3 regions of the Micromonospora chokoriensis genome follow, and region 1 is predicted to be linked to each of the others. Evidence: riboswitches for the same ligand, from Rfam matches in the RefSeq annotation. Region 1 holds a riboswitch; each other region holds the start of a gene.

Evidence for each region. A riboswitch is a leader RNA that binds a small molecule or an ion and turns the genes downstream of it on or off. The one in region 1 is predicted to bind cobalamin.
Region 2: it holds a riboswitch for cobalamin, as region 1 does, so the genes downstream of both, GA0070612_RS18135 (acyl-CoA thioesterase) here and cobN (cobaltochelatase subunit CobN) in region 1, are expected to answer to the same signal.
Region 3: it holds a riboswitch for cobalamin, as region 1 does, so the genes downstream of both, GA0070612_RS16500 (acyl-CoA thioesterase) here and cobN (cobaltochelatase subunit CobN) in region 1, are expected to answer to the same signal.

The regions. Positions count from the first base shown of each region.
Region 1 covers NZ_LT607409.1:4,461,345-4,466,333, reverse strand. The annotation lists gene cobN (cobaltochelatase subunit CobN) at 1-2,748, opposite strand, end outside; cobalamin riboswitch at 3,009-3,185, opposite strand; gene GA0070612_RS20570 (MBL fold metallo-hydrolase) at 3,503-4,219, shown strand; gene GA0070612_RS20565 (hypothetical protein) at 4,231-4,566, opposite strand; gene GA0070612_RS20560 (RNA polymerase sigma factor) at 4,814-4,989, shown strand, end outside.
Region 2 covers NZ_LT607409.1:3,901,309-3,906,297, forward strand. The annotation lists gene GA0070612_RS18130 (copper resistance CopC family protein) at 1-1,405, opposite strand, end outside; cobalamin riboswitch at 1,535-1,748, shown strand; gene GA0070612_RS18135 (acyl-CoA thioesterase) at 1,934-2,380, shown strand; gene GA0070612_RS18140 (superoxide dismutase) at 2,744-3,352, shown strand; gene GA0070612_RS18145 (superoxide dismutase) at 3,358-3,618, shown strand; gene GA0070612_RS18150 (zinc-dependent alcohol dehydrogenase family protein) at 3,795-4,781, shown strand; gene GA0070612_RS18155 (hypothetical protein) at 4,804-4,989, opposite strand, start outside.
Region 3 covers NZ_LT607409.1:3,499,675-3,504,663, reverse strand. The annotation lists gene metE (5-methyltetrahydropteroyltriglutamate--homocysteine S-methyltransferase) at 1-1,522, shown strand, start outside; gene GA0070612_RS16510 (ABC transporter substrate-binding protein) at 1,609-2,529, opposite strand; gene GA0070612_RS16505 (LysE family translocator) at 2,585-3,211, opposite strand; gene GA0070612_RS16500 (acyl-CoA thioesterase) at 3,215-3,661, opposite strand; cobalamin riboswitch at 3,857-4,073, opposite strand; gene GA0070612_RS16495 (recombinase family protein) at 4,392-4,989, shown strand, end outside.

The DNA.
Region 1 (4,989 bases):
CGTGGGCACCACCTCGACGCCGGTGACCCGCCGCGACCTGTCGTCCCAGACCGGCCGGCAGCCCAGCAGCGCGAGCACCTCGGCGATGTCGTCGCCCTGGGTCCGCATGGCGCTGGTGCCCCACACGGTCAAACCCACCGATCGGGGGTACGCGCCGGTGTCGGCGAGGTGCCGGGCCAGCAGCGAGTCGGCGAGGGCCACCCCGACGTCCCAGGCGTTACGGCTGGGAATGGCCTTCGGGTCGACGGAGTAGAAGTTACGGCCGGTGGGCAGCACGTTGACCAGGCCCCGGGTGGGTGAACCGGACGGGCCGGGCGGCACGAACCGGCCGTCGAGCGCGCCGAGGGTGTGGGTCAGCTCGTCGGTGGTGCGGTCCAGCCGGGGCACCAGTTCGGTGGCGGCGAAGCGCAGCACCGCGGCGACGTCCGGGATCGGCTGCCCGGTCACCTCCGCGACCACCGCGTCGACGGTGTCCACGGTCCAGCCGAGCGTCTCCATGCCGACGACCAGCCGCCGGGCGAGGGCCTCGATCAGGTCGACCGCGTCGGCGGCGGTGCCGGCCGGACCGTCCACCACGTCGGTCAACGCGCTGGGTAGCGCCAGTCGTTGCCCCGGTGACGCGAGCAGCTCCTGTTCGTCGAGGCCGTACGCGACGGCGAGGGCCTGCCGCAGGCCGGGCAGGGCGTGTGCGCCACCCCAGATCTGCGGAGCGCGCAGCACGGCGAGGACCAGGTTGACCCGGGGCTCGCCGGTGGGCGCGTCGGCGAGGATGTGCAGGCCGTCGCGGATCTGCACGTCCTTGACCTCGCACAGGTACCCGTCGAGGTGCAGCACGAAGTCGTCGAAGTCGTCCGCGTCGGGCATCGCCTCGGCGTGCAGGTCGTGGTGCAGTTCGGCGGCGCGCACCAGGTCCCAGATCTGCGCCCGGACGGTGGGCACCTTGGCCGGGTCGAGGGCCTGCACGGTGGCGTACTCGTCGAGCAGTTGCTCCAGTTTGGCCAGGTCGCCGTAGGTCTCGGCGCGGGCCATCGGCGGCACCAGGTGGTCGATGACCACGGCGTGTGCCCGCCGCTTGGCCTGGGTGCCCTCGCCCGGGTCGTTGACGATGAACGGGTAGACCAGCGGCAGGTCACCGAGGACCGTGTCGGGCGCGCAGTCGGCGGCCAGGCCGAGACCCTTGCCGGGCAACCACTCCAGGGTGCCGTGCTTGCCCAGGTGCACCACGGCGTCCGCGTCGAAGCCGCCGTCGGAGGCGGGCGTGGCCAACCAGCGGTACGCGGCCAGGTAGTGATGGCTGGGCGGCAGGTCCGGGTCGTGGTAGATGGCGATCGGGTTCTCCCCGAAGCCGCGTGGCGGCTGGATCAGCAGCACCACGTTGCCGAAGCGCAGACCGGCGAGCACGATGTCCCCGCCGTCGGTGTACAGCTCGCCGGGCGGCTCACCCCAGTGCTCCCGCATCCGCTCACGCAGCTCGGCCGGGACCTGGTCGAACCACCGCCGGTACGTGTTCCCCGGTATCCGGGCCTCGGCCGCGGCCAACTGCTCCGGGGTGAGCCACTCCACGTCGTGCCCACCGGCGGCGATCAGCGCGTGGATCAACGCGTCCCCGTCGGCGGGAGGCGGCGCGTCGCCCAGGTCGTAGCCGTCCTCGGCCAGCGCGGCGAGCAACCGGACCGCCGAGACCGGAGTGTCCAGCCCGACGGCGTTGCCGACCCGGGAGTGCTTGGTGGGGTACGAGCTGAGCACCACGGCGACCCGCTTGTCCGGGTTGGGGAGGTACCGCAGCCGGGCGTGGCGCACCGCGATCCCGGCGACCCGGGCGGCCCGCTCGGGATCGGCGGCGTAGACCGAGAGCCCGTCGGAGTCGATCTGCTTGAACGAGAACGGCACGGTGATGATCCGGCCGTCGAACTCGGGGATGGCCACCTGCATCGCGGCGTCCAACGGGGACAGCCCGGCGTCGCTGTCGGCCCACTGCTTGCGGGTGCTGGTCAGGCAGAGCGCCTGGATGATCGGCACGTCCAGGGCGGCCAGGGCGCCGACGTCCCAGGCGTCCTCGTCGCCGCCCCCGGAGGCGTCCGCGGCGACCGCGCCGCCCGCCGCGAGGACGGTGACCAGCAGGGCGTCGCAGCGGGCGAAGAGCCCGAGCGGGCCGGATCCGGTGGTCAGCCCCCGCAACGAGCCGCAGAAGATCGGCAGCGGGTTGCCGCCGGCCGCGCGGACCGCGTCCGCGAGCACGTCGACGAAGCCGGTGTTACCGGCCAGGGCGTGCGCCCGGTAGAAGACGATCCCGACGGTGGGCTGCTCCGGATTCGTCGGGTACTCACGGTGCACGCCGTACGCCGGGGTGGGTGTGGGCGGATTGAACCCCTCACCGGTGAGCAGCACCGTGTCGGAGAGGAACCGGGCCAGCTGCCCCAGGTTGTCCGGCCCGCCCTCGACCAGGTAGGCGAGCGCCTGGGTGACGACCCCGGACGGCACCGTGGAGATGGCCATCAGCTCCGCGTCGGGCAGCGCCTCACCGCCGAGCACGACGGTCGGCACGCCGGTGGCGAGCACCGCCGCGAGGCCGTCCGGCCAGGCCTGTCGACCACCGAGCAGGCGTACGACGACGAGGTTCACCCCGTCGAGCAGGGCGGGCACCTCGTCGGCGGCGACCCGGGAGGGGTTGGCCAGCCGGTAGTCGGCGCCGCTGGCGCGGGCGGCCAGCAGGTCGGTGTCGGCGGTGGACAGCAGCAGGATGCGCACGGCGGGCTCCGGGGAGTGACGCCCCGGCCACCACGAGGGTGACCGCGACGATGCGGGTGGGTGCGGCGTCAGCCGGTACGACGGCGGGGCGGACGGCTCGCGGGCGCGAGCGGCGGGGCCGATCGGCGGCGGGCGGCGCTCAGCTCAGCGGGGCGTGACCGGTCGCGGGGACGGTGGATCGCCCACCGTGCGAGTGACGACGAAGCTCGTCGATGAATGAGACGCCGTGCGTCATCGGGTCCTCCTCGGGTGTCCACGCCCTGGGGTACGTCCCGACGGCCGAAGTATCCTGGCTTCCGGATCGACGCTCTCCCCCGGCCTTCCAACCGCAGACACACGGCCGTGGCGCACGAGGGGGGATCACTCCCCGGTGACAGTGGCGGGACCGCGTCGGAATCGCACCGACTTCCTTCACTGCCGTCAGGCCGCGAATGCTGCCACACCCTTCCGCCGCGGGTCAACGCCGCTCCGACCCGGCCCGACGGCCGCCATCCATCGAGCTTCAGCGATTGCCGCGACGGCGGATGCGCGCTGTGGCAATGCCCCGGATGAATGCCCCACGCCCTTTGCTCTGCATACCCATACGCGCCGGGCACGGACCGTCACCGGTGCCTACAGGTATGCAGAGCAAAGGATGAGTAAACCTACTCTGGCCTGCTCCGATCGTCCGGCGGGACGGTGCCGGGCGGCACCGTCCCCTACGATCGGCGCACGCCACAGCAACGTCCACGGTCAATCTCGGAGGTCGATCACGTTGGTCGCCCCGCAGTTCCACCACCTGGCCGGCCGTGTCTGGATCTGTCCGGGCGATCCCGACCCGGAGGCCGTCCAGGCCGGCGTCGCCGTCGTGGTCGACGAGCGCGGCAGTGTGATGATCGACGCCGGGCAGAGCCCCGCGCACGCCCGCGAGATCCAGATCGCGCTCGCCGCCGCCGGGCTACCGCAGCCACGCTGGCTCGTCTACACCCACCACCACTGGGACCACGTCTGGGGAGCCTGCGCCTGGCCCGGTGTCGAGATCGTCGGGCACGAGGCGGCCGTGCCGCTGCTGCGCGCCGAGGCCGCCCGGCCGTGGAGCCACCACTACCTGGACGAGCAGGTACGCACCGACCCTCGCCTCGGCCCGAGCTTCCGGGCGCGGGCACGGGCTGTCGGCTCCTGGGAGGACTTCGCGGTCCTCCCACCGACCCGGACCTTCACCGATGCCGACGAGTTGCCCGCCGGCGTGGGGCTACGGCACGTCGGAGGTCGGCACGCCCCGGATTCGACGGTCGTCCTGGTGCCCGACTCGGGTGTCATGGTGTTGGGCGACTGCTTCTACCCACCGCCGGCCCACCTGCGCCGACCCGAGGACGGCCTCGACCTGGGCCTGGTCCGACGACTACTCCACGACGACTACCACTGGTACGTCTCCAGCCACGCCGAGCCGATGACCGCTGAACAGGCCCGGTCAGCCGTCGAGGACGCCTGAGCAGGCGAGTCTCAGCGGGCGTGGCGTTCCGGGTGGGCGCGGTTCCACACCCGCATCCGTTCCGGGTAGCCGGTGCGGGCCGCCTCGTACAACGGCACCGCGTGCTTGCGGGCGATGGTCCCCGCCGCCCGGGGCGTACCGGTGCGCCGGCGGATCCACTCACCGTCGTGGGCAATCGCCACCACCGTGGTGTCCGTCGCCGTGGTCTCCGGCTCCAGGTAGAACTCCACGCCCCGCCGGCTGGCGACGAACGCCTCCAGCGCCGCGAGGTCCTCGCGGGTCGCCTCCCGGTCCAGCTTCGTCGGGGTCGCCTCGGCACCCCGTGCCCGGCGATTGAACCAGCTCATGACCAGCCCCTCTCCTCGACACCTCTCCCAGTGCACCACCGAATCCTGGCAACACGCTGCACGCCGGGTGGGAGCAACCTGACCCGCGCCGGGTGGAACCCGCGACCCGTGGGCGGTGTCATGAGGGTGATCCGAACGGAGGCCTCCCCTGGACGACGACACTCTCGTCACCCGCGCCCGGGCCGGTGACCTGGAGGCGTACGACCTCCTGGTCGCCCGGCACACCGCGTCCGCGTACCGGACGGCGGTGCTGCTCGGTGCGGGTTCGGACTCCGAGGACGTCATGCAGGAGGCGTTCGTCAAGGCGTACCGCAAGTTGTCCCGTTACCGGGGCGAGTCATCCTTCCGCTCGTGGCTGCTCGCGATCGTCGCCAACGAGACCCGCAACCTGCACCGGTCCCGGGGCCGGCGGGACGGGCTCCT
Region 2 (4,989 bases), 560 kb from region 1:
CACCCCGGTGCGTGTGCGGACCGGTGCCCGCCGGATGCTGGTGCCCGTCGGTCGCGGACCCCGACTGCCCGGAGGCCGGCGGACCGCCGGCCGGCTGCCGGGCGGTGTTCGCCGGGCTCTGGTCGCCGGTGCCGATGCGGGCCAGCCCGAACCCGGCCAGCAGGGCGACCACCAGCCCGCCGACGAGCAGCGCCAGGTGGCCGTTGCTCAACCGGGACCCGGGTGCCGCCCCGGCGAGGTCCGTGTCCGGCCGGGAGCCCGCCTCGACCGTCGACTCGTCGTCGGTGCTGGCGAGGACCTTGGTCTGCTGATCGGTGCTGGCGGGGGCCTTCGCCTCCTGCTCAGTGGGCGTCGGGTCGACAGCGTCGGTGGCCGTCGGGTCGACAGCGACGCCCGTGCGGGCCGTGACGACCGCGTCGCCCGTACGCGCCGCCGGCACGGTGGCCGGTCGCCGCTTACCACCCGTGGGCTTCGTACCGACACCGCTCACCGCACCGGCCGTCCGGCCGGCGGAGGGCTTGGCGGCGGCCGTCTTTCCCGCGGCGGCCCTGCCTGGGCTGGTCTTGCCGGCGGAGCGCCGGTTCGTGGTACGGGCACCGCCGCCGCGTCGACCGGACGTCCCCGATGAGGTACGGCCCCGGCCGGAGGGTTTGCCGGTGGGCGCCGTCCGGCGACGCCAGACGACGAAGCCGGCCACCGCGACGACCGCCGCGATCGCCGCCGCCCAGCCGGCCCAGGCCGGCGCTCCCGAGCCGCTCTCCTCGGCCGACCCGGTCGGCGGGGCAGCCGCAGCCCCGGACGGCGGGGTCACCGGCTGGGCCGAGGCGGTCGGCACCGCCGACGCCTGCCCGGACGACCCGTGCTGCTCGGTGGCGGCCACCAGCGCCGGGTCCGGCTGCGTCGTCGGCGGGCTCCACCCCGTGGGTGCCGCCGTCACCGGCCCGTTGTAGCGGAACGTCAGCGTGCCCCGCACGGTGTCGCCGTCCGAGGCCACCGACAGGTAGCTCACCGAGTACTGGCCCTTGGCCGGCAGGTGGGTGACGGCCACCGTCGCGGGGAACCCGGTGGTGTACTCCCGTGGCTCGAACTGCCCGTTGACCAGGAAGTACTCCCGTACCGGCTGGTCCAGCGGCTTCGGCTCCCCGTACGACCAGCTGTTGTCGACCCGGATGCCGCCCGGAGCGGTGACAGTGAAGAACGCGTTGGGAGCGGCCTTCTCGGTGAAGAAGAGCTGCACCGCCGTCAACGGCTCGGTCACCGTGGCCCCACCCGCCGGCGTGGACATGGCGAGCGTCCCGTGCGCCGAGGTGGGTTGGGCGGACGCGAGCAGAGCGACCGCCGAGGCGAGGAGGAGCGCGAGGACGCCCGAGAGCACCCGCCCCGGAGTCTGAGGGAGACGACGCATCTGAATATCCTGACCGGAGTGAGGCTTTTTTCAAGAGCTGGCGATCTTTTTCCTCACATGGCAAAAGCCGACGAGGCCCCGGCGCTGCCTCCGCGCCGCGCCCCCGGTGCCGCGACTTGCCTGGCCAGCTATGCTGCGGGCGGCGCTGGTTCGCCCCGTCGTGACCGTCGGGGCGTCGTAAGAGGGAACCCGGTGGAAGTCCGGGACTGCCCCGCAGCGGTGAGTGGGAACGAACGCCGTCATCAGCACTGGGCCGTCGGCCTGGGAAGCGACGGCCGGTAGGAGACCGGCGCGACCGGTCCGGCCCGCGAGTCCGAAGACCTGCCTGCGCTGCGCACGCGACCGTGTGCGCCGCCGTCGGCCTCGCGGGTGGGCTGAGCGGGTGACGTGCCGTCCGTCGGCGCGTGCTCGTCAGGGTGTCCGCGTACCGGTGGTGTGGTTCCCGAGGGACGGACTACCGCTGTGCACGACACCGCCACGATCGCCGGCCGAGCGCCGTCGGCGTCGCACCTGACCCTGTCGCAGATCATGGACCAGCACCACACCAACCTGATGGGTACGGTGCACGGCGGCCGGATCCTCAACCTCATCGACTCCGTCGCCGGGGTGGTCGCCGCCCGGCACTCCGACGGGCCGGCGGTCACCGCCGCGATCGACGAGACCGCGTTCCTGCGCGCGGTGCGGGTCGGCGACGTCGTGCACGTCGACGCCCGGATCACCTGGGCCGGGCGCAGCTCGATGGAGGTCGCGGTCAAGGTCACCGCCGACCGGTGGGACCGGGCCGTGCCACCCACCGACGTGGCCACCGCCCACCTGGTCATGGTCGCGATCGACGACGACGGCCAGCCGAGGACGGTGCCGCCGTTGCTACCCGAGACCGACGGGGACCGGAGGCGCTACCGCGAGGCGGAGATCCGCCGCGAGCACCGGTTGGCCCTGCGGAGGGCGCTGCTCGACGGCGCCGAGGAGGGCTGAGGGGGCGCTCGGGCAGCCTGGGCTCGCCGGACCGGCGCAGTAGCGCGGGACGCCGAGGCGGTCGCCCGCGTCGCGCACTCGTCGCCAAGATCCGTGCAACATCAGGGTTGTTGGTGACTCCCACACGTCGGAGGCAGCAACATCCGGGAAGTTGCCCAGATCTCCGTGATGACGTGAGTGACCGCGGGCGATCCGCTCGGCATGGTCGGCGTGTCGAGCCGCCTGCTGTTGGCTGCGACATGGTCGGACGCTACCGCCGACGATCTGTGATCGAACCCGTCCGCTGACACGGTGCGGCCTCTTGTTGCAAGATATTGGCAACAGCCATATTGAGGCAGCATTGAGAGGACGTACTCCCTGGCCGTGTACAACCTGCCCGACCTGCCCTACGACTACGGCGCACTCGAGCCCGCCATGTCCGGCGAGATCCTGGAGCTGCACCACGACAAGCACCACGCCGCGTACGTCAAGGGCGCCAACGACGGGCTCGACCGGCTTGCCGAGGCCCGTGACAAGGGCGACTACTCGACGCTGGTCGGGCTGGAGAAGACGTTCGCGTTCAACCTGTCCGGGCACGTCCTGCACTCGATCTTCTGGAACAACCTGTCCCCGGACGGCGGTGACCGCCCCGACGGTGAGTTGGCGGCGGCGATCGACGAGCACTTCGGCTCCTTCGACGGCTTCGCCGGTCAGTTGTCGGCGGCGACCAAGGGTGTGCAGGGCTCCGGTTGGGGTGTCCTGGCCTGGGAGCCGCTGAGCCAGCGGTTGATCGTGGAGCAGGTCTACGACCACCACGGCAACGTCGGGCAGGGCTCCACCCCGATCCTGGTGTTCGACGCCTGGGAGCACGCCTACTACCTGCAGTACCGCAACGTCCGCCCGGACTACGTGGATCGGCTGTGGAACCTGGTCAACTGGACCGACGTCATCTCGCGTTTCGACGCCGCCCGCGCCGCCACCCCGAAGATCTGATCGGCGTGACCGGGTACACCCCCGAGGCCGCGGAGATCGTCCAACGCGCTGCCGGGGTCATCGCGGCCAAGCATCGCGGTGACCTCGCGGGCGCGGAAGCTCTCATGTCGGCGTTCGGCCCCGAGCAGGCCCGTACCCTCGGCTTCTATCTGCTCGCGGACCTCGCACTGGGCCTGGCCAGGGCACAGAGCGGCCAGTCCATGGACGATCTGGTCCGGGAACTGTCCCTGCTCCTGGCCGAGACCGCCCAGTCACCTCCGGCCTGACCGTCCGCTGGGTTCCGCCAACGGCGGGACCCAGCGGACGTCGCGGCGCCCGTGATCGAGGAGTTGGCCGAGTGCGCCCGCAACTCGATCACGTGGGTCGCCGCCGATGTCGCCCGGGCGGCGACCCGGTTGGATAGCGTCCAGGTGATGTCTCGATCACGGAGGGGCGGGCTGTCATGCGTGCAGCGGTGCTGCGGGAGTTCGACAGCCCGCTGACGGTCGAGGAGATCGATCAGCCCACCCCCGGGGTGGGGCAGGTGCTGGTGCGGATCGTCGCCAGCGGGGTCAACCCCCTCGACACGAAGATCCAGACCGGACAGGCCGCGCACGCGCGGGTCCAGCCGCCCGCGGTGCTGGGGCTGGACCTTGCCGGGGTCGTCGCGGCGGTCGGCGCGGAGGTGACGGGGTTCGCGCCGGGAGACGAGGTGTACGGGCTCTGCGGGGGAGTGGGTGGGCTACAGGGTTCGCTGGCCGAGTACGCCGCCGTGGACGCCCGGTTACTGGCTCGCAAGCCCGGCGGCCTCTCGATGCGCGAGGCCGCCGCGTTGCCACTGGCGGCGATCACCTCCTGGGAGGGGCTCGTCGACCGCGCCGGGGTCCGCGCCGGGCAGAAGGTGCTGGTGCACGGCGGTGCCGGCGGTGTCGGTCACGTGGGCCTGCAACTCGCTCAGGCAAAGGGTGCCGAGGTGTACGCCACCGGCGGGCCGGCGAGCGTACGGGTGATCGAGAGCCTGGGCGCCGTACCCATCGACTACACCTCGACCACCGTGGAGGAGTACGTCGAGAGGCACACCGGTGGCGAGGGGTTCGACATCGTGGTCGACAACGTCGGTGGCGCGACGCTCGACGCGTCGTTCGCGGCGGTACGCACCTATTACGGGCACGTGGTCAGCGCGCTCGGCTGGGGCACCCACTCGCTCGCCCCGCTGTCGTTCCGTGGCGCGACCTACTCCGGCGTGTTCACCCTGCTGCCGATGCTCACCGGTCGGGGCCGCGAACACCACGGCGACATCCTGCGGGAGATCGCGAGGCTGGCCGATGCCGGCGCGCTGCGCCCGCGACTGGACCGGCGTCGGTTCACGCTCGACACCATCATGGACGCCCACCGTCTGGTCGCCGACGGCATCGCCGAGGGCAAGGTCGTGGTGGACGTCGCCGACTGACCGGCCGGTAGTCAGGTAGGGCTTACGCGTTGCCGTGACCTGCCGCGTCGATGAGGCCGCCGAGACGGTAGCGCAGGACGCGGGCCTGGCCGATCGACATCGCTACCCGGTCAGACGCCAGGCTGCCGGTCGCGCTCAACACCACAGTGGTTTCGGCCGCCGCATGGGCAGTCTGGACCAACGCCACCGTGATGATCGACGCTTCGGG
Region 3 (4,989 bases), 960 kb from region 1:
CGGTGACCTCGGCGACGCGTTGCCGGCACTGCTGGGCACCCCGGTCGAAGCGGTCGGCATCGACCTCGTCGCCGGGCCAAGCAACCTGAACCGGCTCGCCGCCGCCGGCCCGCTGCACGGCAAGACGATCGTCGCGGGACTGATCGACGGGCGCAACATCTGGCGCACCGACCTGCGCTCCGCGGCCGCGACCGGCGCCGCGCTGACCGGCCTGGCCGACCACGTCTCGGTGTCGACCTCGTGCTCCCTGCTGCACGTACCGGTGGACCTCGCCGCCGAACCTGACCTGGACCAGGACCTCCGTGCACGGCTCGCGTTCGCCCGGCAGAAGGTCGACGAGGTGGTCGCTCTCGGACGCGCCCTGCGCGACGGCGTCGGCGCCCTGCCCCCTGCCTCGCCCGCGACCCCGGCGGCCTGGCGCAACGACGGAGTGCGGGCCCGGCTCGACGCGCTGCGTCCCGAGCACCTACGGCGCGGGCCGTACGCGCAGCGGGCCGCCAGCCAGCAGGCCCGACTGAACCTTCCACCCCTGCCCACCACCACCATCGGATCCTTCCCCCAGACCTCGGAGCTGCGGCAGGCCCGTGCGGCGCACCGGGCCGGTCGGCTCGATGACAGCGGCTACGCCGAGCGGATGCGCGCCGAGGTCGCTCACGTCATCGCCGTGCAGGAACGACTCGGGCTGGACGTGCTGGTGCACGGCGAGCCGGAACGCAACGACATGGTGCAGTACTTCGGTGAGCAGCTCGACGGGTTCGCCGCCACGGTGAACGGGTGGGTGCAGTCGTACGGCTCCCGGTGCGTACGCCCACCGATCATCTACGGCGACGTCACCCGGACCGGGCCGATGACCGTCGCCTGGTCCACCTACGCGCAGTCGCTGACGAACCGACCGGTCAAGGGCATGCTCACCGGACCGGTGACGATCCTGGCCTGGTCGTTCGTCCGCACCGACCAACCCCTCGCCGACACCGCCAACCAGGTCGCTCTCGCGCTACGCGACGAGGCCCGCGACCTGGAGGCCGCCGGCATCCGCATCATCCAGGTCGACGAACCCGCCCTACGGGAGACACTGCCACTGCGCCAGGACGAGCAGCGCGCCTACCTGGACTGGGCGGTCGGGGCGTTCCGGCTCGCCACCAGCGGAATCGCCGACGCCACCCAGATCCACACCCACCTGTGCTACTCCGAGTTTGGCGAGATCCTTCCCGCGATCGACGCCCTCGACGCCGACGTCACCAGCATCGAGGCGTCGCGCTCGAAGATGGAGATCCTCGACGACCTGCGCACCACCGGCTACCACCGGGGAGTCGGCCCCGGGGTGTACGACATCCACTCACCCCGCGTACCGGAACAGGCGGAGGTCAACGACGCGCTACGCCGCGCCGTCGCCGCGGTGCCCGCCGAAAGGCTCTGGGTCAACCCCGACTGCGGCCTGAAGACTCGCGGCTACCCGGAGGTCGAGCAGGCCCTGGCCCGCCTGGTCAGCGGCGCCGCCGAGATCCGCAGCACGCTCATCTGAGCGCGCGGTGGGGCGGCGGCACGCTGCCGCCCCACCGTGGTTTGCGAGAACGCGCATCCGATGCCCGCATCGGCCGCACGGGCTCGTCAACCTGCGCCGACGGAAACCTGCCGAGCGCGGGAATCCGGGCGGCCTGCGAGGATGGCGGCGAGGATCTCCGCGCCGTCGACAACCCTCGGGCCGGGGCGGTTGAAGTAGGCGGGCCCATCGACCACCCACACCTGCCCCTGACGCACCGCAGGCAGGTCAGCCCAGCCCGGTTGCCCGGCCGCTACCGACAACTCGTCGATGGTCCGTTCAGGTGTGAACCCGCACGGCCCGAACACCACCACGTCCGGAGCCAGGTCGGCAACGACCGACCACAGGTGTGGGGTGCTGTGCGCCCCCGGACCGAGCAGCAACGAACGCCCGCCTGCGGCAGCTATCTGCTCGGGCACCCAGTGCCCACCCGGCATCAACGGGTCGAGCCACTCGACGAACAGCACCGTCGGCGCGTCGGACGACGGGCCGGGCAACGCAGCGAGTCGACGTTCGGCGTCCGCCCGGATCTCCGCCGCCCTGCCCCTGGTGTCGGTCAAAGCGGCCACGGCGTCGACCGTGTCCAGGATCCCGCTGATCGTCCTCGCCTCCAGGGACACCACCCTGGTATCGAGATCGATCAGCCGCACCGCGTCGTTGACCCGCGCATAGGAGACCGCACACACGTCGCACAGGTCCTGGGTCAGGATCAGATCCGGCTTCAGGTCTTCCAGCATCGTGACGTCGAGCTGGTACAACGACGACCCACGGTGCGCGCCGCCAGCGGTCGCCGCCGAGATCTCCCGGCTCGTCAACGCCTCGGGCAGAGACGTCCCCGTCACCGTCGGGACATCGGCCAGGTCTCCCGGCGGCCAGTCACACTCGTGCGTGCGGCCGACCAGATGCCCGGTCAGGCCGAGCATGGCCACGATGTCCGTGGCCGCCGGCAGCAGGGAGACGATGCGCACACCCGCCTGCCTACCAGGCATGACCACGCCACGTCCACCTCGCGAGCCGGACTACGGCGGCGGTCACCGGCCCTCGCTACGACCCGAGCGCGAGGCGTACCCCGAGCGCGACGAACGCCGCCGCGCAGATCCTGTTGACGCGCCGCGAGAAGCGACCGTCAGTCATGCGAGCGCCGAGTCGCCCGACACCGGCGCCCAGGGCGATATCGACGGCGAGTTGCACCACGACGAAGACCGCACCGAGAAGCACCAGTTGAGCGGTCGCGTTGCCCTGTGCCGGATCGACGAACTGAGGCAGAAACGCCACGCTGAACAGGATCATCTTGGGATTGAGGAGATTGGTCACCAGTCCGCGCAGGAAGGCCCGCCCGGAGCTGCCACCCTGCTCCGGCCTCCCGGAAGGCGCAGCGCCGGCGCCGCGCAGTGCCCGCACGCCGAGGATGATCAGGTACGCCGCACCGACCCAGCGAATCACGGTGAACAACACCGGCGAGGCGGCGATCACCGTGGCGAGTCCGCAGACGACCGCCGCGATGTGCACCGCCTCCCCGGTGGCGACGCCGAGCGCGGCCACCACCCCGGCGCGGGTGCCGTAACGGGCGGCGTTGGCCAGAACGAACATCATGTCCGGACCGGGCGTCACCATGAGGACGACGATCGCGGCGAGGTAGCCGACCAGCGTCGCAACGGAGAGTCCGAGCACCGCTCAGCCCTCCTCGGCGCCGTCGAGCAGCGCCCGCCGCAGCGCCAACCGGTGCTCGCGGCGGATCTCCGCCTCGCGGTACCGCCGCCGGTCCCCATCGGTCTCCGGCAGCAGCGGCGGCACCGCGCGGGGCTGACCGTTGTCGTCGATGGCGACCATGACCAGGTGGGCGGTTGCCACGTCGGTGGGCGGCACCGCCCGGTCCCACCGGTCGGCGGTCACTTTGACCGCCACCTCCATCGAGCTGCGGCCGGCCCAGGTGATCCGGGCGTCGACGTGCACGACGTCGCCGACCCGCACCGCCCGCAGGAACGCCGTCTCGTCGATCGCGGCGGTCACCGCAGGCCCATCGGAATGGCGGGCGGCGACCACCCCGGCGACGGAGTCGATGAGGTTGAGGATCCGGCCGCCGTGGACCGTACCCATCAGGTTGGTGTGGTGCTGGTCCATGATCTGCGACAGGGTCAGGTGTGACGCAGACGGCGCTCGGCCGGCGATCGTGGTGGTGTCGTGCACAGCGGTAGTCCGTCCCTCGGGAAACCACACCGCCGGACCACGGGCGCGCGCTGACGAGGACACACCGGCGCACACCTCCCGGCGCGTCACCCGCTCAGCCCACCCGCGAGGCCGACGGCAGCGCACACGGTTGTGTACGCAGCACTGGCAGGTCTTCGGACTCGCGGGCCCGACCGGCTGCACGCCGGTCCCCTACTGGCCGTCGCTTCCCAGGCCACTGGCCCAGTGCTGATGACGGCGGTCGTTCCCACTCACCGCTGCGGGGCAGCCCCGGATTCCCACCGGGTTCCCTCTTACGACGCCCAGCCACCTCGTGACCGAGCGAACCAGCGCCGCCCGAAGCATAGCCCGTGTGGATGACCTGCTCAGATGCCGGGACTCCCGGGCATTAACGGATTGAACCACTCGACGATCAACCTGGGAGGGTAGGAGGTCTAGCCCATCCGCGCGAGCCGGACACCCTGTCCGCCTGCCGCAGGCTTATACGAACAACACTCATACCTCCCCGCAAGCATCTCCCGATCGTGGAGGTCCTATGGCGACGAGGACGATGACAGAACCCGAACGGAGCACCCTTTCATCCTGGGCCGTCGGGCAGCGGAAGCTACGGCCACAACGGTTTACCCGGGCTGCGGATGGACTGCGGTTCGCGTTCTACGGACGGATGTCCACCGTCCACTTCCAGGATCGGGCCTCGTCGTGCCGGTGGCAGCGCAACTTTGCCGAGGACTTGGTCGCCGGTCATGGCCGAATCGTGGTGGAGTTCTTCGACGAGGGCGTCTCCCGCCGGGTGCCCTGGCCGGACCGGCCGCAGGCGTCACGGCTGCTCGACGCCCTGATGGGCTCGGCACGCGGGTTCGACGCGATCGTCGTCGGTGAGTACGAGCGCGCCTTCCACGGCCAGCAGCTTGAGCAGTTGACTCCGACCTTGCTCAGCCACGGCGTGCAGTTGTGGCTACCAGAAACCTACGGGCCGGTGGACTTCGACAACCCCCGACAGATGGCGCTACTGGACCTACTCGGTGTGCACTCCCACCGGGAGGTGTCCCGAGCCCGGCATCGCACCACCGCGGCCATGCGCGCTCAGGCAGAGTTGCAGGGCCGACACCTCGGCGGCCGGCCACCCTACGGCTACCGGCTCGCCGACGCCGGCCCTCATCCGAACCGCGCCCACGCCGCCTGGGGACGACGCCTGCACCGCTTGGAGCCCGACCCTGCCACCGCACCCCACGTCCGGTGGATCTTCGAGCAGCGGCTCGCCG